One region of the Colwellia psychrerythraea 34H genome, then DNA from elsewhere that is predicted to be linked to it. Evidence: predicted binding sites of a transcription regulator. Region 1 holds the regulator's gene; the other holds the start of a gene.
What was found. Region 1 encodes MetJ, which represses methionine synthesis genes. Its sites were predicted from a motif close to TAGACGTCTAGACGTCTA; they were not measured.
Positions count from the first base shown of each region.

Region 2: a site for MetJ is predicted at 5,031-5,048, ahead of serA (phosphoglycerate dehydrogenase). Genes of this name have one in related genera too.

Region 1 is NC_003910.7:443,300-453,233, reverse strand. It holds gene CPS_RS02035 (bifunctional aspartate kinase/homoserine dehydrogenase II) at 1-464, opposite strand, end outside; gene metB (cystathionine gamma-synthase) at 491-1,657, opposite strand; gene metJ (met regulon transcriptional regulator MetJ) at 1,906-2,235, shown strand; gene CPS_RS02020 (sensor domain-containing diguanylate cyclase) at 2,503-3,783, shown strand; gene CPS_RS02015 (hypothetical protein) at 3,872-4,777, opposite strand; gene CPS_RS02010 (ABC transporter ATP-binding protein) at 4,777-5,634, opposite strand; gene CPS_RS02005 (GntR family transcriptional regulator) at 5,637-5,996, opposite strand; gene hemE (uroporphyrinogen decarboxylase) at 6,760-7,827, opposite strand; gene CPS_RS01995 (DUF2780 domain-containing protein) at 8,526-9,071, shown strand; gene sodX (nickel-type superoxide dismutase maturation protease) at 9,139-9,435, opposite strand; gene sodN (superoxide dismutase, Ni) at 9,458-9,934, opposite strand, start outside.
Region 2 is NC_003910.7:1,583,918-1,593,851, forward strand. It holds gene zapE (cell division protein ZapE) at 1-914, shown strand, start outside; gene CPS_RS06860 (DUF2884 family protein) at 1,466-2,305, shown strand; gene CPS_RS06865 (tRNA-uridine aminocarboxypropyltransferase) at 2,408-3,208, shown strand; gene serA (phosphoglycerate dehydrogenase) at 3,730-4,983, opposite strand; gene rpiA (ribose-5-phosphate isomerase RpiA) at 5,165-5,821, opposite strand; gene CPS_RS06880 (hypothetical protein) at 6,407-6,811, opposite strand; gene dapD (2,3,4,5-tetrahydropyridine-2,6-dicarboxylate N-succinyltransferase) at 7,074-7,913, opposite strand; gene glnD ([protein-PII] uridylyltransferase) at 7,990-9,934, opposite strand, start outside.

The DNA.
Region 1 (9,934 bases):
ATATCCGCGGTTAACCAAGTCGTTAATTGCTCAATGTCTTTATGCAACCTAAGCAATAATTGCTTGGTATTATTAGCATTCAATAATTCAGTAATAAGTTGCGCTTGCTCTTTCGCTAACTCATCAATCGCTTGAGTTAATTCATCACTTTTTTGTATTGTATCTTCTGCGATGGTTCGTTCGACCAGAGAATAGAGAGCAAATAAACGGTCAGTTGTTTTACCATTAGCTGAGACCACAACGATATCGTTTAACTGACAATTTTCACGGATAATTTCAAGCGCACGTTTAATACATTTGGGCGTTGCTAATGAACTACCACCAAATTTATGTACTTGAATAGCATGTTTAGCCAATTTATTTTCTGCAGCTACTTCAGCAATAAAATCAATATCTGCAATTTCGTTGCTAGACACTGCTTTATCTTCGTTGACCTTATTTACAATCGTATTCTCTTGTTTCATCTCTCTGCCTGCTAATCTGTTTGTTATTACAGTTGGCTCTGCGTTAAACCATGTGCTAAATCAGCTAATATGTCATCAATATCTTCAATGCCTACAGATATACGTACTAAAGACTGAGTAATCCCCGCTTCAAGCTGATCTGGGATTGTCATACCTGCATGCGTCATAGTTGATGGGTGACTGATCAGACTTTCAACACCACCTAATGATTGTGCAAGGGTGAACAATTCGAGGTTTTCAAATAATTTTTTAACCGCTTCAACGTCACCCTTTATTTCAAAGCTTAACATTGCACCAAAGCCATACTGCTGTTTTTTGGCAATATGATGACCTGTGTGTTCAGGAAAACCTGGGAAATATATCGCATCAATAGCATCGTGATTTTTTAAAAAATCAGCAACTCGTAGCGCATTTTCTTGGTGTTGCTTCATTCGCACCGGTAATGTTTTTAAACCACGTAACGCGAGGAAACTATCAAAGGCACTGCCGGTAATACCAATACAATTCGCCCACCACGCTAACTGCTCACCTAACTCTTCGGTTTTAGCAACGACAACACCGCCCACTACATCACTATGACCATTAATGTACTTAGTGGTTGAGTGAAAAACAATATCAGCGCCTAGCGTAAGAGGTTGTTGCAGCGCTGGAGATAAAAACGTGTTATCTACCGCGACTAATGCACCTACTGCGTGACACGCTTTGGTTACTACTTCAATATCTACCAAACGTAATAAAGGATTACTTGGGCTTTCAAGTAACACCAATTTTGGCTTATGTGCTAACGCATTATCCAGTGCTTGTTGGTCATTTTGATCCACAACAATAAGCTTGAATTGACCACGTTTAGCTAAATGAGTAAATAATCTAAAACTACCGCCATAACAATCATGAGGAATGACGACCGTGTCTTGGGTAGATAATAACTGACAAATTAAATGCACTGCTGCCATGCCAGTACTGGTAACAATACCAACACTGCCTTGCTCTAATTCTGCAATCGCGCCAGCAAAAGTAGCTCGTGTTGGGTTACCCGTACGAGAATAATCAAATTGGCGTTTGTTATTAAAGCCCTTTAATGAATAGGTACTGGATAGGTAAATAGGAGCAACCACAGCGCCATGCTGCTGGTCGGTATTAATACCGGCTCTTACTGCCGAAGTGGTAATATTACCTTTTTTAGTAATCGACATTTAGTTCTCTCCATTAATTATGCTAGGTAATGAAACGCAGTGTTTAATTCGCATGTTTTATCAGTAATAACGCCGATATATAGCAACATCAGCGTTTAGATGTTTGGACGTCTATAACTCTAAACACTTTCATTAATTGGGTCAAGTAATTTTAGACTTCTAAACTTCTACTTGACTGGTTTTATGCAACAGGTAAAATCTATACTATTACATTTTAGAATACGTTATAACAAGATAGAGGAATATCGATGGCTCAGTGGAATGAAGAGTATATAAATCCCTATGCCGAACACGGTAAAAAGAGCGAGCAAGTAAAGAAAATTACCGTTTCTATTCCTTTGCGCGTCTTAAAAGTGTTGACAGATGAACGTACTAGACGCCAAGTAAATAACCTTCGCCATGCTACAAATAGTGAATTGTTATGTGAAGCGTTCTTACATGCATTTACTGGGCAACCCCTGCCTGATGATGAAGATTTAGCAAAAGATAATAATGAGAAGTTACCTGCAAGTGTCAGACGCTTGCTTGAAGCAAAGGGAATTACTGACTTTAGTGCTTACGAAGTTGAGGATGAATAACGTTTAACAATAAGTTAAACACACAAAAAAAAGGTACCTAATAAGTGCCTTTTTTATTGCCACTTTGTATTTGAAAAATCTGAGTAAGGCATGCGCCTCTGTCTACAAAGCTGAAAAAACAAAGCATAGCGCTTAACTGCACTTAAAAATACCGCCAAGAGCAAGGTCAGATAATTTGCTAGTTATCTATATGTGCTAATATATAACTTAGCAATTCATAGCTATTTGGGTTGTGATTCGTTAGCTCTTCTACCTAAGGCGAATACTTTGAGTAAAGAAAAAAACATAAACAACGCTGATGACACCATTAAAGATCAGATATTAGCCAGTATCGATTCCTTTATATATACCAAAGATTTATCGGGAAAATACACCTATGCAAACCAAGCGGTTTTAGATTTATTTGAAAAAAACTTAGCAGATGTTATTGGTTTTGATGATACTCACTTTTTTGATTTAGCTTTATCTAAACAATTAAAAGCAAACGATCGTATGGTGATGGATCAAGTAATCCGCATTGAAAATGAAGAAAGTAACTTTATCAGAGCGAAAAATGAAACCCGTATATTTAAAGTGGTCAAAAAACCACTTTTTGACCATTTAGGTAATGTAAACGGCATTTGTGGTATATCGACAGACATCACAGTAGAAAAACAACTACAAGAACAAGTCAATGAACAAAGTTACTTACTTGAGACCATGCTTAATAATATAGATGCCCATATTTATGTTAAAGACTGTGAACGTACCTTTTTATATGTGAATAATCGCGTTGCCGAGTTATTTGGCGATAAGGCCGAGAACATCATAGGTAAAAAAGATACTGATATTTTACCCAAAGAAATTGCCGAACATTTTTACCAATCAGATAAGCAGGTTTTTGAAACCAATCAAAAACAGGTCATTGAAGAAACGACTCATGGTGAAAATGGTGATAACTGTCACTACATCAGCACTAAAGTCCCCTTTGATCGGCCAGATAAATTACCCGCATTAATCGGTTTTTCAACTGATGTGACCGAACTATTCAAACTTAAAGAAGAATTTAAACTACTTGCCAATACTGACCCATTAACCAATTTATATAATCGACGCTTTTTCATTGAGCAAGCAGAAAAAGAGTATCAACGTGCAAAACGCTATTCATTGTCTATGACACTGATCTCCATTGATATTGATCATTTCAAAAGCATCAACGACCAATTTGGTCACCCTGCGGGTGACCAAGTATTAATAGAAATTGCTAAGCAATTAAAAGCGAGTTTACGGCAAACAGATATTCTAGCGCGCATCGGTGGTGAGGAGTTTTCTATTCTGTTACCTGAAACCTCGGCGATGTCAGCCATGACTTTTGCAGAGCGTATTAAAGAAGAACAAAGCAGGTTAATCATTACTGGTGATTGGCAGGGAGAAATAAACCTTTCGGTGAGTATCGGTGTTTCAAGTCTTATCGCCAGCGACAAGGCCTTTGATGTGTTATTTTCTCGTGCAGACAAAGCCTTATATCAAGCTAAGAATACCGGTAGGAATACCGTTTGTTATCTATAAAAAATGCCAATATACAGGGTAACGAGTACATTGGCATTAACTACTTAATCATCTGATTTAAATATACTTTTAGTGCATAAATCACTCATTATGATTCTTGCTTATTCACTCTAAACCAATAAGTGGTGAATAATAACCCCGCAGAAACCAATACTGTTCGATAATCAATTTGAGAAATTAACATCAGTAATGTTGCTGAGCGTGACGCATCTTGATCGACTGATACATCAGCAAGATGTTCAGGAGTCATAGAGAAATAATCCATCAAGAAATGCCCAAAGAATGGTTGCGATAAGTGTAGATAATGAACCACAATTGCCTCAATGACCAATAACGCGACTATCGGTAATACCGCCCATAAAAAAGGTGCTTTATTCGCGTAAATAGATGCCAACATTAGCCAACTGTACAGAGGTAATAACCAAATAGCGATTGGTACGAGTGTTAACCAAATATAACCTACGCCACTTATTATGTCTGCGCCTGCCAGCATGCCCCATAATGAAATATCAAACCCAATAGATAATACTGAACAAGCAATCACTGCCAGTACCAATATAAATAACATCAGCAATGTCGCTGCCATAAAGAATATCACTGGAATGACAATAGCACCGGTTAATACTTTACTGGCAATAGTCATTTTATCTGACACAGGCAACGAACGCCAAAACATCACTGATTGGTCTCGTCTTTCGTCAAATAAGCAGGTAACAAAATAATAAACTTGCACAATAAAGCCTATTGCAATGAATGGACTAAACAGCGCTATCGCAGAAACAAAAAATACTTCACTGATACGATCAGATGATTGAAATTGAGCTAAATTCTCCAGCCCTACCATCAACTCTTTCATATCAACGCCATTTAATATCACACCAAGTAGAGGAATGAATATAAAGACTCCGGCTAAAGTCACTGGCACCCAAGTCAGCATGCCATTAAATTCCCACAACTCTTTTTTAATTGAGGCTTTCATTATTGTTGTATTCATTAACAAGTCTCCTTATTCATCACACCAACAAAAACATCGGCTAAGCTCGGTATTGATACTTTACCTAAACCTTGTAACGTTTCTTTATCTTGATTATCAAATAACATGGTCGTTAATCCCATCATGCTATTTTTAAATAAAGGATTCAGTTCATCCGCTTGAGGTAACTGTTCATTAGCTACTGCCACTATATTAAAGCGCTGTTTTATCTCCTCAGTACTTTGTGCCAATACTATTCTCCCATCCTGAATAAAAGCAACGTCTGTCAATATGTGTTCAATCTCTTCGATTTGATGAGTAGTAACCACAATACATTTATCTTCGTTATAAAAATCTTCTAATAAATGATTATAAAACTGACGACGAGTTAGAATATCCAAACCTAGGGTTGGTTCATCTAAAATCAACACCTTGGCATCAATGGCCAGAATCAGCGCTAAATGCAATTGCGCCACCATACCTTTAGATAAAGCTTTAACTTTATCGCCTAACGCAATATTGGTTTTTGCTAAAAATTCATGGGCTTTTTCTAGATTAAAATTCTTGTGGATATCTTGCATATAGCTTAAGGCTTGTGAAACTTTTAACCATTTAGGCAATATAGCTACATCGGCAATATAAGCGACATCATTTAACATGTTAACGCGATCTTTTCTTGGATGATGACCTAGAACACTGATATCACCTTCAAAATCGGTCAAGCCCAATATAGCTTGTAAACAGGTAGTTTTACCTGCGCCGTTAGGTCCAACCAAACCAACAATTTGTCCTGCGTTAACAGAAAAGTTCACTGACGAAAGCACCTGCTTGTTGCCAAATGATTTACTGACATTATTTACTGAAATTAGTGAGTTCATAATTACCCGTCCCAGCTGCTGGTTAATAGTTGTTCTGGCGAGAGTTTAAGTCGAGTGATTTGCTTTAATACTTCTGGCCACTGGTGTGACAAGAAGCTTTCACGTTCTCTGTCTAGCATCAAAACTTGTGCTCCAGGCATAACAAACAAACCTTTACCACGTTGTTTTTCTACAACCTCTTCATCCTGTAACATTTGATACGCCTTTGAAATAGTCATTGGGTTAAGCTGATACTCAGCAGCTACCTTTCTAACAGAAGGTAAAGCCTCTCCTTCTTTGATATAGCCATCCAATATACGAGTGACTACTTGCTGATACAGTTGTAGGTAGATTGGTTTTTCTGGATCCCATTGAGGTGTCATGCCCTATTCCTTGAATAATACCAAAAAGATACTAGTGTTATACATCACTAGCACACCGAAACACAAGTACAGTTATTATTAATTTTTAGTTTTTTGTCGTACTACAAGACCTTAACGATTAAACAAAGGCATTCAAGATATTGATAATTAATAGGAAATGACTTTTATATTATGAACGAAGTAACAATGTAACAGAGTATGTTTTTCGGTATTAATTTATGAAATGCTGAGTTTAGAAGGTGTAAATAGACAAACGCAACACACCCCCATTGAAGGATAAGAAGCTTGGCAAGGGAAAAAATTAATAGGGAGTTACAAAAATATAATACCAATCCCATTAAGTTTGTTCCCACTCCGAGCTTACCAGCGGTTTGAGAACAAATAGAATTTTTTTGCCTATAGTTATTCTATATGAAAAAAATCCTGTGCGGTTATCGAATCGCTGAAAAGCTCCACAAGGGCCAGTTTAAAAGGCTTATATGCTGCGTTATTAATTTTGAGAAGGACGCTGCATGGATGCAGCTTATTAGAGAATGCAGGAGCATATTCTCCTGAATAACCATTCACTACAATCAATGCCTTGCCTCTAAGCCTTTTAACTCTCGCTGAGTAATAAGAAACTTATTCGAATTGGTATAATTCTATTTACCGATTAAAATAGAGCAATAAAAAACCGCTATTAATTTACTTAAAGTAAGTTAATAGCGGTTTTTTTTTATTTACTATAAAGCTGGGTTTATATTCCAGCGATAATTAAAGCATCTTATTTATGATAAGGCTTACTTAAACGGTGTACTGATTCAATGAAGTGACCTGCATGATCAGGATTCACATCTGGATGTATACCATGGCCTAAGTTAAATACGTGACCTGTACCACCTTCACCGAAGCCTGATAGTATTTTTGAAACTTCTTGTTCAATACGTGGCAATGGTGCATATAACATTGATGGATCCATATTGCCTTGTAGAGCAACTTTATCACCAACACGTGCTTTTGCATTTTCAATATCAATGGTCCAATCTAGGCCAACTGCATCACAACCAGTTGCCGCGATAGATTCTAACCACATACCGCCATTTTTAGTGAATAATGTCACTGGCACTTGACGACCTTCATTATGACGCGTTAAACCATCAACGATTTTCGCCATATATTGTAATGAAAACTCATTATAATCACGTGGAGATAATACGCCGCCCCAAGTATCAAATACCATTACAGATTGCGCGCCTGCAGCAATTTGGGCATTTAAATAACTAATGACTGAGTCAGCCAACTTATCAAGTAACAAATGTAAGGTTTGTGGCTCAGCAAACATCATCTTTTTAATTTTAGTGAAAGCTTTAGAACTACCACCTTCAATCATGTAGGTTGCTAATGTCCAAGGGCTACCTGAAAAACCAATCAGCGGTACTTCGCCTTTTAGTTCTTTGCGAATAGTACGCACGGCATTCATTACATAACCTAATTCATCTTCTGGATCAGGTACGGCAATTTTATCAACATCCGCTTTACATGTAATAGGACGTTCAAATTTTGGTCCCTCACCTGTTTCAAAATATAAACCTAAACCCATAGCATCAGGAATAGTTAAAATATCACTAAACAAAATCGCAGCATCTAATGGGAAACGACGTAATGGTTGAATAGTTACTTCGCAAGCCAATTCAGCATTTTTACATACCGACATAAAGTCACCGGCATTTTTACGTACTTCACGATACTCTGGTAAATAACGACCCGCTTGACGCATCATCCATACCGGCGTGTAATCTACTGGTTGCTTTAATAGCGCACGTAAATAGGTATCATTTTTTAATTCTGTCACCAATAGTTCCTCTTATCTTATGCTTTGTAATCACTTAGACAAATTACTTACGCGTAATAGTGTCACCATGAATCATTTAATTTAGTGATTTAACAGCTGCTATTTGAAAAGCATCTCGTTAATGGTTTTTATGTTGCGCAGTTTAGCATCGACCAGCCATTTGATCTATGCGCTAAATCAACACTCCTGAAAAAATAAACTACCGTTGAATCAATAATAAAAGTCCTTTGAAATATAAAAGTTCAATTTATATAACTTTTTTTTTGATACGCTAAATTATACTTGATTTTCATCAATGAATTTTGAATCAATAGGTTAGCAGTTTATGCCTGTTGAACAAGCCTACTACGAAGAGCATCGTCGAGTTTATGCTCTACTAAAGTTGTTGCGGTGGTAAAAAGGCTTTGGTATAAAATGCCTGCGCTAAAGAAAAACAATAATAAAAACAAAAAATAAAAACAAAGACAGAAAGAAAACAAAAGTAGCTCAAACTAAAAATAATAAAAAATAGTAGCTACAAAAAATTAATAATAAGAAGCTTGGTAACAAGACCAATATGCGAGCATTTCAGGCCTTTCTCTTCGAGAAGGGCCTTTTTATTTGTGCAACGCTATATACTTTCAATAAACAATTCCTGTAAATTTTTTCAGTAAGCATGTTAAAGTAATCTATTACAAAATTTTAACATGGAGTTAATCGTGAAATTATCAATTATATGCCTATCAGCCTCAGTTGCACTTATTAGTTTAGCTGGCTTTACCTCATTCACAGCCAGTGCCATCGACTTAGGCACCATTACTAAATCTTCATCTGAGCAGCTTAAAACGGCCGCTAAAGATATAGGTGTACCATTAGAAACAAGCGCTATGATCGGATATGCTGCGAAGCAATTAAATTTATCTGAAGCAACTGTAGCAGCTAGCTTTGGCTCACTTCTTAAAGTAGCGCAAGATAATTTATCCCCGGAAAACTTTTCTCTCATCAGCAAAGCTGTACCTGATGCACAAAGCTATGTAGAAAAAGCGCCGAAAGTAACTAAGTCTTCAATGAGTTCTTTATTATCAAGTGCTGGCGAAGCCGGTAAAAAAGCAGAGAGTTTAGATTACTTAAACTCAGCCTTTGACAAATTAGGCATTTCTAGTGAACAAGTACCTGGCTTAATCAATAGCTTTAGCAGTTATTTAGACAAGAGTGGTTATGAAGGCGCTGCATCAGCCTTAAAGAAGGGTTTAAGCTTCCTATAAGCCCTTGGTCGTTCTATATAGCCACGATTGAAAATCGCTGGCTATAACTCCCTCCACTCTTTTTTATCTATGTAGGCGGAAATACCCACAATACTTTTCCTTGTATTTGTGATTTGCCCACCGGGCCTAATTTCTCAATAGGCACGCTAGTTTTATGATGGCCCTTTAGCCAAAAAAAACCATTTCTATCTACTTGCGCCAATGACTTAACAATGTAGCCATAGCGAGGGTGAAACACCTTGAGTAAATTACCTTCTTTTAAGTTAAATATTTTCAACCAAGGCACAACAAAAATATAACTGTTCTCTGGAATAAGAGGTGACATGCTCACCCCTGTCACTTTACAAAAATGAAAACCAAACATAATTTACTCTCGTATAAAATGGTTAACCCTGTAAGTTAGGATATATCAGGGATTCTTCAGGTGGATAGGGACAAATAGCGCTAAATGTAGCGACTTTCTTAGTTGCCCAAAAGATCTCAGCAAAACGGTTTACTTGCTGCAATAATATTTGCGCAGCCTCTTTACTGATATGCTGTTTTGCCTGTGAACTTGCTAACATAATGTTATGCACTAATTCATGTAACTCTGGAAATTGCGTTAATTGTGGCGCTTTAATGTAATCACCCCAGATTACGCTTATTTCTTCTTTCACTTTGATACCATGGTTTTCTTTTTGATTTACCAGTCTTAAGAATTCTGCTTGTTCATCTAAAGTAAGTGATGATTTGGCTTTTAATTCATTGAGTAAGTCCACCATGCGAATGATAGTCAGTACCGAAATTTGTGCTCCGATAGGATCATAAATTTTGCACGGAATGTCGCAGTGCGCCATAACAACTGGAAAGTGTAGTTTTTTATC
Region 2 (9,934 bases), 1.1 Mb from region 1:
ATTTATTCTATCAGCACTTAGCCATTAAAAATAAAAAACGCATTCATTTCCATCACTTTATGGAAAGTGTTCATCAGCAACTGGCCCAACTAACTGGGCAGTCTGAGCCCCTTAGCCATATTGCTGCCAAGTGGGCACAAAACATCGATTTGTTATGTTTTGATGAGTTTTATGTGAGTGATATTGGTGATGCCATGTTACTGAGTGGTCTATTTTCAGCGCTATTTAAACAAGGGGTGACCCTTGTTGCGACCTCAAATTGTCAACCTGAGCAGCTTTATCGTAATGGGTTGCAAAGGGAGCGTTTCTTACCTACGATTGCCTTAATCAATCAACATTGTCAGATTGTTTCTATTAATGGTGACGTTGATCACCGCCGCACTAAACTTTCAAAAAACAGCTGCTATAATAATTATTTTTTATTAGCCAACGAGGGGAATGAAAAGTTAATTGAACGTTTTCAAAGCTTGACTGATGCAGAAATGTTGGTTTCTGGTGAGATAGAGATTAATCACAGACAACTCTGCTATTTAGCGCAAAGTGCTAATGTTATTTTCTTTGATTTTTTTGCTTTATGCTCTGGCCCTCGAAGCCAGCGAGATTATATGGTACTAGCGAAAGACTTCGATACAGTATGTATTGCCAACGTCCCTAAGTTTTCTGGTGAGTTAGTGCCAGCGGTTTTTTCAGGGGTTGAGGACAGTTATCAACGCAGTGGCGTTTTAATGGGAGAGTTACAGCAGCTTGATGATGAAGCGAGAAGGTTTATTGCGTTAGTTGATGAATTTTACGATCAAAATGTCAAATTAATCGTTAGCGCCCAAGTTGATATATTTGAACTTTACCAAGGGCAGCAACTTGCTTTTGAGTTTGAACGCTGTCAGTCTCGATTAATTGAAATGCAACAAAGCTGATAATACCAAGTCTATTAAGTTATTTCCCACTCAGCGAGAATTAAAAGGCTTAAAGGCAAGGCATTGATTGAAGAGAATGGTTATTCTCTTGTCAAAATCAATAACACAGCATGTAAGCCTTTTAAAATCGCCCTTGGGAGCTTGTCAGAAAAGCAATAACTGCACAAATTTGTGAGATATAGAATGACTATACTAGCAAAAATTTTGTTTGTTATAACTCTTCTGACATAGCTCTGAGGTGGGAATAAATTTAATGGAATTGGTATAACTTGTATAAAACACGATTAACTAGCTAATTTGACTAAATCATTTATTTTCAACTGCTCATTTATTAGCTGTAAATACTTATCTTATTGATAAATATGGATAAGTAAAGTTGGCACTATGTTTGTAACAGTTATGCTAATAATTACTAGGTTGATGATGACTAATTTGTAGTTACTTATATAGGTCATCGTTACTACTTGTAAAAGTAATCCTAGTTAATAACGTTCATTAATCGTAATAAATGACTCAACAGCAAACAATAATAAATATCTTAAGGATAAATAATGACTTATTTTCACGCAACATTAATCGCTAGCGCACTCACTGTATCTTTTGCATCATCGGCTGTTTACGCCAATAAATCATGCAATGTTGATTTGTCAGCAGGGCTTTCAATCAACGTTAATTCGATTGAATTTTTGCAAGATGAAGCTGGAAATGATGAGAAAAATCTCAGTTTGTATAAAATAATTGAAGGTAAAAAACTTTTGGTCGACAACCAGCATATTGACTTATCTGATGATCAACAAGCTCTTGTGAAAAAGTATGATGAAAAAATACGACGCTTAGTGCCTCAAGTTAAAAATGTTGCCATTGAAGGTGTTGATATGGCTATTGAAGGTGTAAATCTTGCGTTTAATGGTCTACTTGGTGAGGGTAATGCCGTCGCAGCAGATTTAACGACAGAGCTAACGTTAATTCGAGAACAAGTGTCCACAAACCTATCTATTGAACATGGAGTTTCTGTTGGTGTCGAAGGTCTAGAAAGTGAAGGGTTACTCGGAAAAGACTTTGACAAGCGTATAGAGTCTGCGGTTGAAAAAGCCGTGCTAAATTCAATGGGCAGTATCTTAATTGCCATCGGTCAACAAATGGTTGCTTCAGAAGGTGACGATCGAAACTTTGAAACACGTATGGAAAGTTTTGGTGAAAATATCGAACATGAGATGACAACAAGATCTGCGATAATAGAGAAGAAGGCTGAGGCACTATGTATAAGTATTGCTGAGGTTGATGCACTAGAAGAGCAATTAAAAGTTGAAATAGAGCCTCTTGCTCGTATTAATGTTTTTACTGTGACACAAAAAAATTATGAAGAAGAATCACACCCTACAGCAAAGTAACTATTAATTAGTCTCGTTAGTTAATACCAAGAATAATGATCAACACACTGACCTAGCACTGTTATAATTGCTGGGTCTTTTTATCCTTATATTTTGTCAAACATGCACGCTGTTCATCAATTACACCAATATCGTAAAAGCCTAAGTACAACCACCTACAAATCACGAGGACAGCGGGTAATTCGCTGTCAACTCTGTCAACTTGCTAAGCCATTCTGTATTTGTGAAATATCCCCCCTTAAGGAGAACGTTGAGACAACGGCAGGGTTTTTGTTATTAATGTATGACACGGAAGTATTAAAACCGAGTAATACTGGTAAACTCATTGCAGATCTAATTCCGGATACCTTTGCTTTTTTATGGTCAAGAACGCAAGAAAATCCTGATTTATTAGCGGTAATTAATGATGAAAAATGGTTTCCTCTCGTTGTTTTTCCGCAAGAGTATGCTGATGATGAACGTAAAGTATTCACTAATAATGTTATCTGCCCTGAAGGTAAACGGCCATTATTTATTATGCTTGATGGTAGTTGGCGTGAAGCTAAAAAAATGTTTCGTAAAAGCCCATATTTAGATAGATTTCCAATGGTGTCATTTGACGTGAAAACAGCAATTCAAGCAGTCAGTGGTAATTGTCAAAGTGAGAACAATAGTCAATTATCCCCAGTTGGTCAGGACTCTCGTTATACAGTTAGAAAAACTGAGCTTGAACATCAATTTTCAACTGCTGAGGTTGCGGCTAGAGTATTAGATATGCATGGTGAAACTACTAATGCTCACATGCTCGATTTATGGTTTGATGTTTTCAATTTCCAATATCAAAAAGGTGTCTGTCAACGTAATAAAGGTAATGTTAATGCCATTGAAAACTATCAAAGTTTTCTAGCAAAGACATACCGATAAAGCCTCTGATTACTGATTACTGATTACTGATTACTGATTACTGATTTGTGACGGGGATATTCTTAATTTAATACCAATCGGACTAATTTATTGATCACTTAGCGAGAATTAAAAGGCTTAGAGGCAAGGCATTGATTGAAAAGAATGGTTATTCAGGAGAATAAGCTCCTGCATTCTCTAATAAGCTGCATCCATGCAGCGTCCTTGTCAAAATCAATAACGCCGCATGTAAGCCTTTTAAACTCGCCCTTCGGGAGCTCATTAGCAAACTGATAACATCACAAAATGAATGAAATATAGACTAACTATGTTTAACTCATTTTGCTTGTTTTAAGCTCGCTAATGTAACTCTAAGCTGACCAATAAATTAATCCGTTTGGTATAATATAGTATTAGCTTATGTATTAGGGGGAAGCAGTTAACCAAATTTACATACAAAAAGGCCCATTTATAACTTTATAAACGGGCCTTTATTTTGTGTTGTAAATTATTAAGTAAAGGAGATTTAAATCTTTAAATAATTAATGCAATATTCTAGCGCGTATGGTGCCATCAACATGTTTTAACTGTTCTAACGCTAAACTACTATCTTCTGAATCAAGATCAATAACCACATAGCCAATTTTGTCATCGGTTTGTAAGTATTGTGCTGCAATATTAATATTGTGTTCAGCAAATGCTTGGTTAATTTGAGTCAAAACACCTGGTTGGTTATGGTGAATATGTAATAAACGGCTGGTATTCTTCTGACCTGGAAAAGAGTGATCAGGTAAAGATACTTCAGGGAAGTTAACCGCAGATAGACTTGAACCATTATCAGAATACTTAGCTAGCTTTGTTGCTACTTCTAAACCGATATTGGCTTGTGCTTCTTTTGTACTACCACCAATGTGTGGCGTTAGAATAACATTATCAAATCCGCGTAACGCTGAGATAAACTCGTCATTATTACTCTTTGGCTCAACAGGGAAAACATCAATTGCAGCCCCTGCAATTTTTTTACTATCCAAAGCTTGTGCTAAAGCAGGGATATCAACCACAGTTCCTCGAGAAGCATTAATAAAGATAGCGCCTTGTTTCATTGCTTCGAATTGAGCTTGTGCAATCATATTTTGAGTTTGCGCTGTTTCAGGTACATGTAAGCTCACTACGTCAGACTCACCAAGTAATGCATCTAATGACGGCGCTTGACTTGCATTACCTAAAGGTAATTTAGTTTCTACGTCGTAAAAGCGTACTCTCATACCTAATGTTTCAGCTAAAATACCTAATTGCATGCCAATATGACCGTAACCAATAATACCTAGTACTTTGCCACGGGCTTCTACTGAGCCAACCGCTGATTTCAACCATTCACCACGATGAGCTTTTGCACTTTTCTCAGGAATACCACGTAGTAATAATAACGTTTCACCAAGAACAAGCTCAGCAACTGAACGAGTATTTGAAAATGGAGCATTAAAAACAGGGATACCGCGAGTTTGAGCTGCTTTTAAATCAACTTGATTGGTGCCAATACAAAAACAACCGATAGCAACCAACTTATTCGCATGACTTAGCACTTTTTCAGTTAACTGAGTACGTGAGCGAATGCCAATAAAGTGAACATTTGCAATTTTTTCAATTAACTCACTTTCTGAGAGCGAGGTTTTAAGTGATTCAATATTTGAATAACCTTTTAGCTTCAATTCTTCTAGAGAGCTTGGGTGCAAGCCTTCAAGTAATAAAATTTTAATCTTACTTTTTGCTAATGAGTTTTGGTTGGCAATGATCATAAATTGGCTTCACTTATCAAAATTAAACGGCTAAATATACTTTCGTTTAGATGGCTAGATATCTAAATAGAGGTTTAACATATCATATAGTGTATAAACTCTAAAGGATTTATTGAGCACTTTATAGAATAAATATGCTGAAAATCTGATTTTTTACTTAAAACTAGATGTGTCTAACAAATTATTGGATAACCTGAATTCCATCTTTGCTACCAAGTACTAATATGTCAGCGCCACGAAGTGCAAACAAACCATTAGTCACAACGCCAACAATAGCGTTAATTTGAGTTTCTAGTGCTTTTGGATCAAGAATTTCGAGATTGTACACATCAAGGATAACGTTGCCATTATCTGTGGTCACACCTTGACGGTAAACTGGGTCGCCACCTAATTTAACTAATTCACGTGCGACATAACTCCGCGCCATAGGTATTACTTCAACAGGCAAAGGAAAGTTACCCAATACTTTTACTTGTTTGGAATCGTCGGCAATGCAAATAAATTTCTTGGCGACTGCCGCCACGATTTTTTCACGGGTTAATGCTGCGCCACCGCCTTTGATCATCGACATATGACGAGTGATTTCATCGGCACCGTCAACGTATACATCTAAAACATCAACACTGTTTAAATCAAATACCTCAATACCGTGTGCTTTTAAACGCTTAGTTGACTCTTCTGAGCTAGAAACAGCACCTGCTATTTTATCTTTCATCGAGGCTAGAGCTTCAATGAAAAAGTTAACTGTTGAGCCAGTGCCAACACCGACGATAGTATCATTTTCAATGAATTCTAATGCCTTAATGGCGGCTGCGTTTTTCATTTCATCTTGAGTCATGTTATATGCCTTGTTACCAAACTATTATCGTTTAACTGGATATAAGTGGGTAATAGTAAAGTGAGTGCCAATAAGCCTTATACCAAACGGACTAATTTATTGGTCAGCTTAGAGTTACGTTAGCGAGCTTAAAACAAGTAAAATGAGTTAAACATAGTTAGTCTATATTTCATTCATTTTGTAATGTTATCAGTTTGCTAATGAGCTCCCAAAGGGCGAGTTTAAAAGGCTTACATGCGGCGTTATTAATTTTGACAAGGGAATAACCATTCTCTTCAATCAATGCCTTGCCTCTAAGCCTTTTAATTCTCGCTAAGTGATCAATAAATTAGTTCGATTGGTATTAAAGGCTATAAAAGGCAATTATAACACTAAAGTATTCTGATAGTTAAAGGTTAGTTACAACTATGACGGTTTGTTTTAGAAATTTTATGAGGAATCGTTATAGGCAATAATGAGTAGGTTTATTCGTTGTGGTTAGGGTGAGAAATAAAGATCAAAGGTGAACAGTAATTAATTGTTTATAAGCTGATTTAGTTAAACTTAGATTCAAATAATACGAAGGCATAATTACCGTCAATAGTGTTACTTTGGCAAAGCGCTAATGGTCACTGCATTGATATCCTGGGCAATAGTCTGCGCATATTGTGATCTTGTTCTCGTACTTATATTTTGGTTCTTTTTATCACCCTTTATTTGCACACCAATAATAGTGCTATCAGGAAAGTAATTCGCTTGACGTTGAGCAAAGGCTAACATCATTCGCTGATCTTCAGGCATGGGTCTGTTTAGCAATGAAAGCATTAACTCGTGATCTGATGATGCTGACTTCTTAACAGAGTCTTTTTGGTAAGTGATAAATTCATTATGGCTAAATTCTTTAGCAAAGTAGTGGTTGTTTTCACTGCTTGGCTCTACTTGCGCGGTATTAGAACAAGCGCCGAGTACCAGAAAACAAAGTAAGCAGACTGCTATTTTAAATACTTTCATAACAAACCTAATGATAAATAATGCGATTGAATTATTATCAATAGAGCAAGTGTTATACCAGAAAGTTAAGTTTTATAAATAAGGGAGGGTTATAAATTATAATACTATGAAAATATTAACTAAAATGGAGCTATAATATTTTAGTTATTTTTATTTAGTTCATAAAAAAGCTCGTTTAATGCTTATTTATTAGTAATAAGTATTGAACGAGCTTGATTATATTAAATAGCGTCAAATTTTTAGCTATTCATTTTTTTAATTATTACTCTTCTGATACTGCGCGTAATAATTCGTTGATACCAACTTTAGCTAGCGTTTTTGCGTCAACTTTCTTCACGATAATTGCAGCATATAAACTGTATGTACCACAAGCTGAAGGTAAATTACCTGGCACTACCACTGAGCCAGCAGGTACTCGTCCATAATGTACCTCACCTGTTTCACGGTCAAAAATACGAGTGCTTTGGCCGATATAGACGCCCATAGAAATTACTGCACCTTCTTCTACTATAACGCCTTCAACGATTTCTGAACGTGCGCCAATAAAACAATTATCTTCAATGATGGTTGGTCCAGCTTGTAAAGGCTCCAACACTCCACCAATACCGACACCGCCAGATAAATGCACATTTTTACCAATTTGTGCACAAGATCCCACTGTTGCCCAAGCATCTACCATACAGCCTTCATCGACAAAAGCGCCAATATTGACAAAACTCGGCATTACCACAACATTTTTACCAATAAAACTACCAGTACGAACACTTGCGCCAGGGACTACACGAACACCGTCAGCTTCAAACATTGCTTGCGTATAACCTTCATACTTCATCGGTACTTTATCAAAAAAAGTACTTTCTGCACCATCAATTACTTGGTTATCCCATATACGAAAAGAAAGTAATACCGCTTTTTTAAGCCATTGGTTTACATGCCAGCTGCCATCTACTTTTTCTGCTACGCGTGCACTGCCGTTATTTAATGCGGCTAACGCATCAAGCACTGCGTTTTTAATCTCACTTGAAACGGTTGCAGGAGAAATACTGGCTCTTTCTTCAAAGGCTTGTTCAATTACACTAGCTAAGTGTTTTAAATCTGTCATTAGGCTTTCCTATTTGAAATTTATTAGTGTTATTTATTAGTGTTATTTATTTGTATGATATAGGGCTGTAAGTTAGTTAATCAATTTCTTGCGTTAATCGCAGTGCTAAGGCCTCTTTTTCTTGAGTGGTTAGCGCATCATCTTCTTCGGTAGAAATAGTGAATACATCATCAGCTTTTTCACCAAAGGTTGTTATTTTGGCTGAGTGGATATTAACCCGTGCTTCTAAAAATACTTGACTAATGTTGGACAATAAACCGGGTCTATCTAAGGCTATAATCTCTATCATTGTTCGATTTTTTGCATGTATTTTAATAAAGTTAACGCGTAGTGGCACTTTAAATTTTTTCATGTGTCTCGCTAGCTTTGGTTCAGGAAGCTCGCAGATATTCACTTGCTGTAGTCTATCAACCAACGCTTGACTCATTTCTTTGGTATAGAAACGTTCTCTTAAAGGTTTATTACGACTGTCGAGCACGACAAACGTATTTACTGTATAGCCAGTTTTTGTTGTGATAATTTTTGCATCATGAATCGATAATTTTTTTGTTACCAAAAATGAAACTGTACTGGCAAAGGTATTGTTTTTTTCTTTTGTGAAAATAAATACTTCCGTGCCACCTCTATAAGGTATCGGGCTAATGAGTACCAGTGGTTTTTCTCTATCGTGCTCGACAATGTTCTGACATTGTCGGGCTATTTGCTCTGGTGAATAACGTAAAAAATAGTCAATTCTAAATTCACGCCATAAGGCTTTAATACTTTGCTCATCAACATTATTTTCGTTTAACAAAGCCAAGGCTTGTTGTTGATTTTCTCTAATTTTAGAACGAACTTCTACCGGTTTTTCTAAACCATGTCGGAATGCACTTAAGGTATTAAAATAAAGCTCTTCAAGCAAGTTTGCTTTCCAGTTATTCCAAAGACTTTCGTTGGTTCCGCGCATATCAGCAACGGTTAAACAATAGAGGTAATTTAAATGTGCTTCATCTCGAACTATTTCACCAAAAGTACGAATGACATTCTCGTCATTGATATCACGACGCTGAGCAGTAACAGACATTAATAAATGATGCTCAACAAGCCATGCCACCATATTACTGTCGTGTTTGCTTAATTGATGTGACAAGCAAAAAGTTAAGGCATCAACAGCCCCTAATTTAGCATGGTCACCACCACGACCTTTGCCAATATCATGGAAAAATCCAGCAAGGTAAAGGACTTCCGGTTTACGAATTTTTTGTACTATTTTACTACATAACGGAAATTTATGATTATGCTCTTTTTGACTGAATTGGTGTAAATTCTTAATGACTCGGTAGCTATGTTCATCCACTGAGTATGCATGGAATAGGTCAAATTGCATTTGCCCCGCGATATTTCGCCACAGCGGTAAATATGAGCTTAGTATGCTATGTCTGTGCATCAAAGTTAATGCTAAACCCAAACCACGTGGATGACGAATAATAGCCATAAACATTCGGCGACATTCTGCATAATCGATTAATCCGGAAATTAATCGTCTACGTGCATTACGCATTAACCTCATGGTGTGCGAGTGTATACCTTTAATGCCGGGTTCTTGCGCAATAATCAAAAACATTTCAATCATTTTGACTGGTCGCATAAATATGCGATCATTTCTGGTATTGATTAATTTATCAACCAGCTCAAAATCTTGGTTAATAATACTAATATTACTTAGCTCGGGTTTCTTAATGATAGCTTGTTCAAAATGCTGTAACAGCATAGTATTTAATTCAGTAACCCGTGCAATGATACGAAAAAAACGTTTCATCATTCGTTCTACAGGGGCTTTCCCTTCGTCACCAAAGCCCATCATTTTCGCAACATCAGCTTGATAGTCAAACAAAAGGCGATTTTCGCTACGACCAGCAACGAAGTGCAGTGCAAAACGCATGCGCCATAGATAATCTTGTGATTCTAATAGCTCAAAAAATTCATTTGGGTAGAGGTAGTCGTGTTCAACCAGTTCTTCTAAGGAGTCGGCTGAAAAGTGA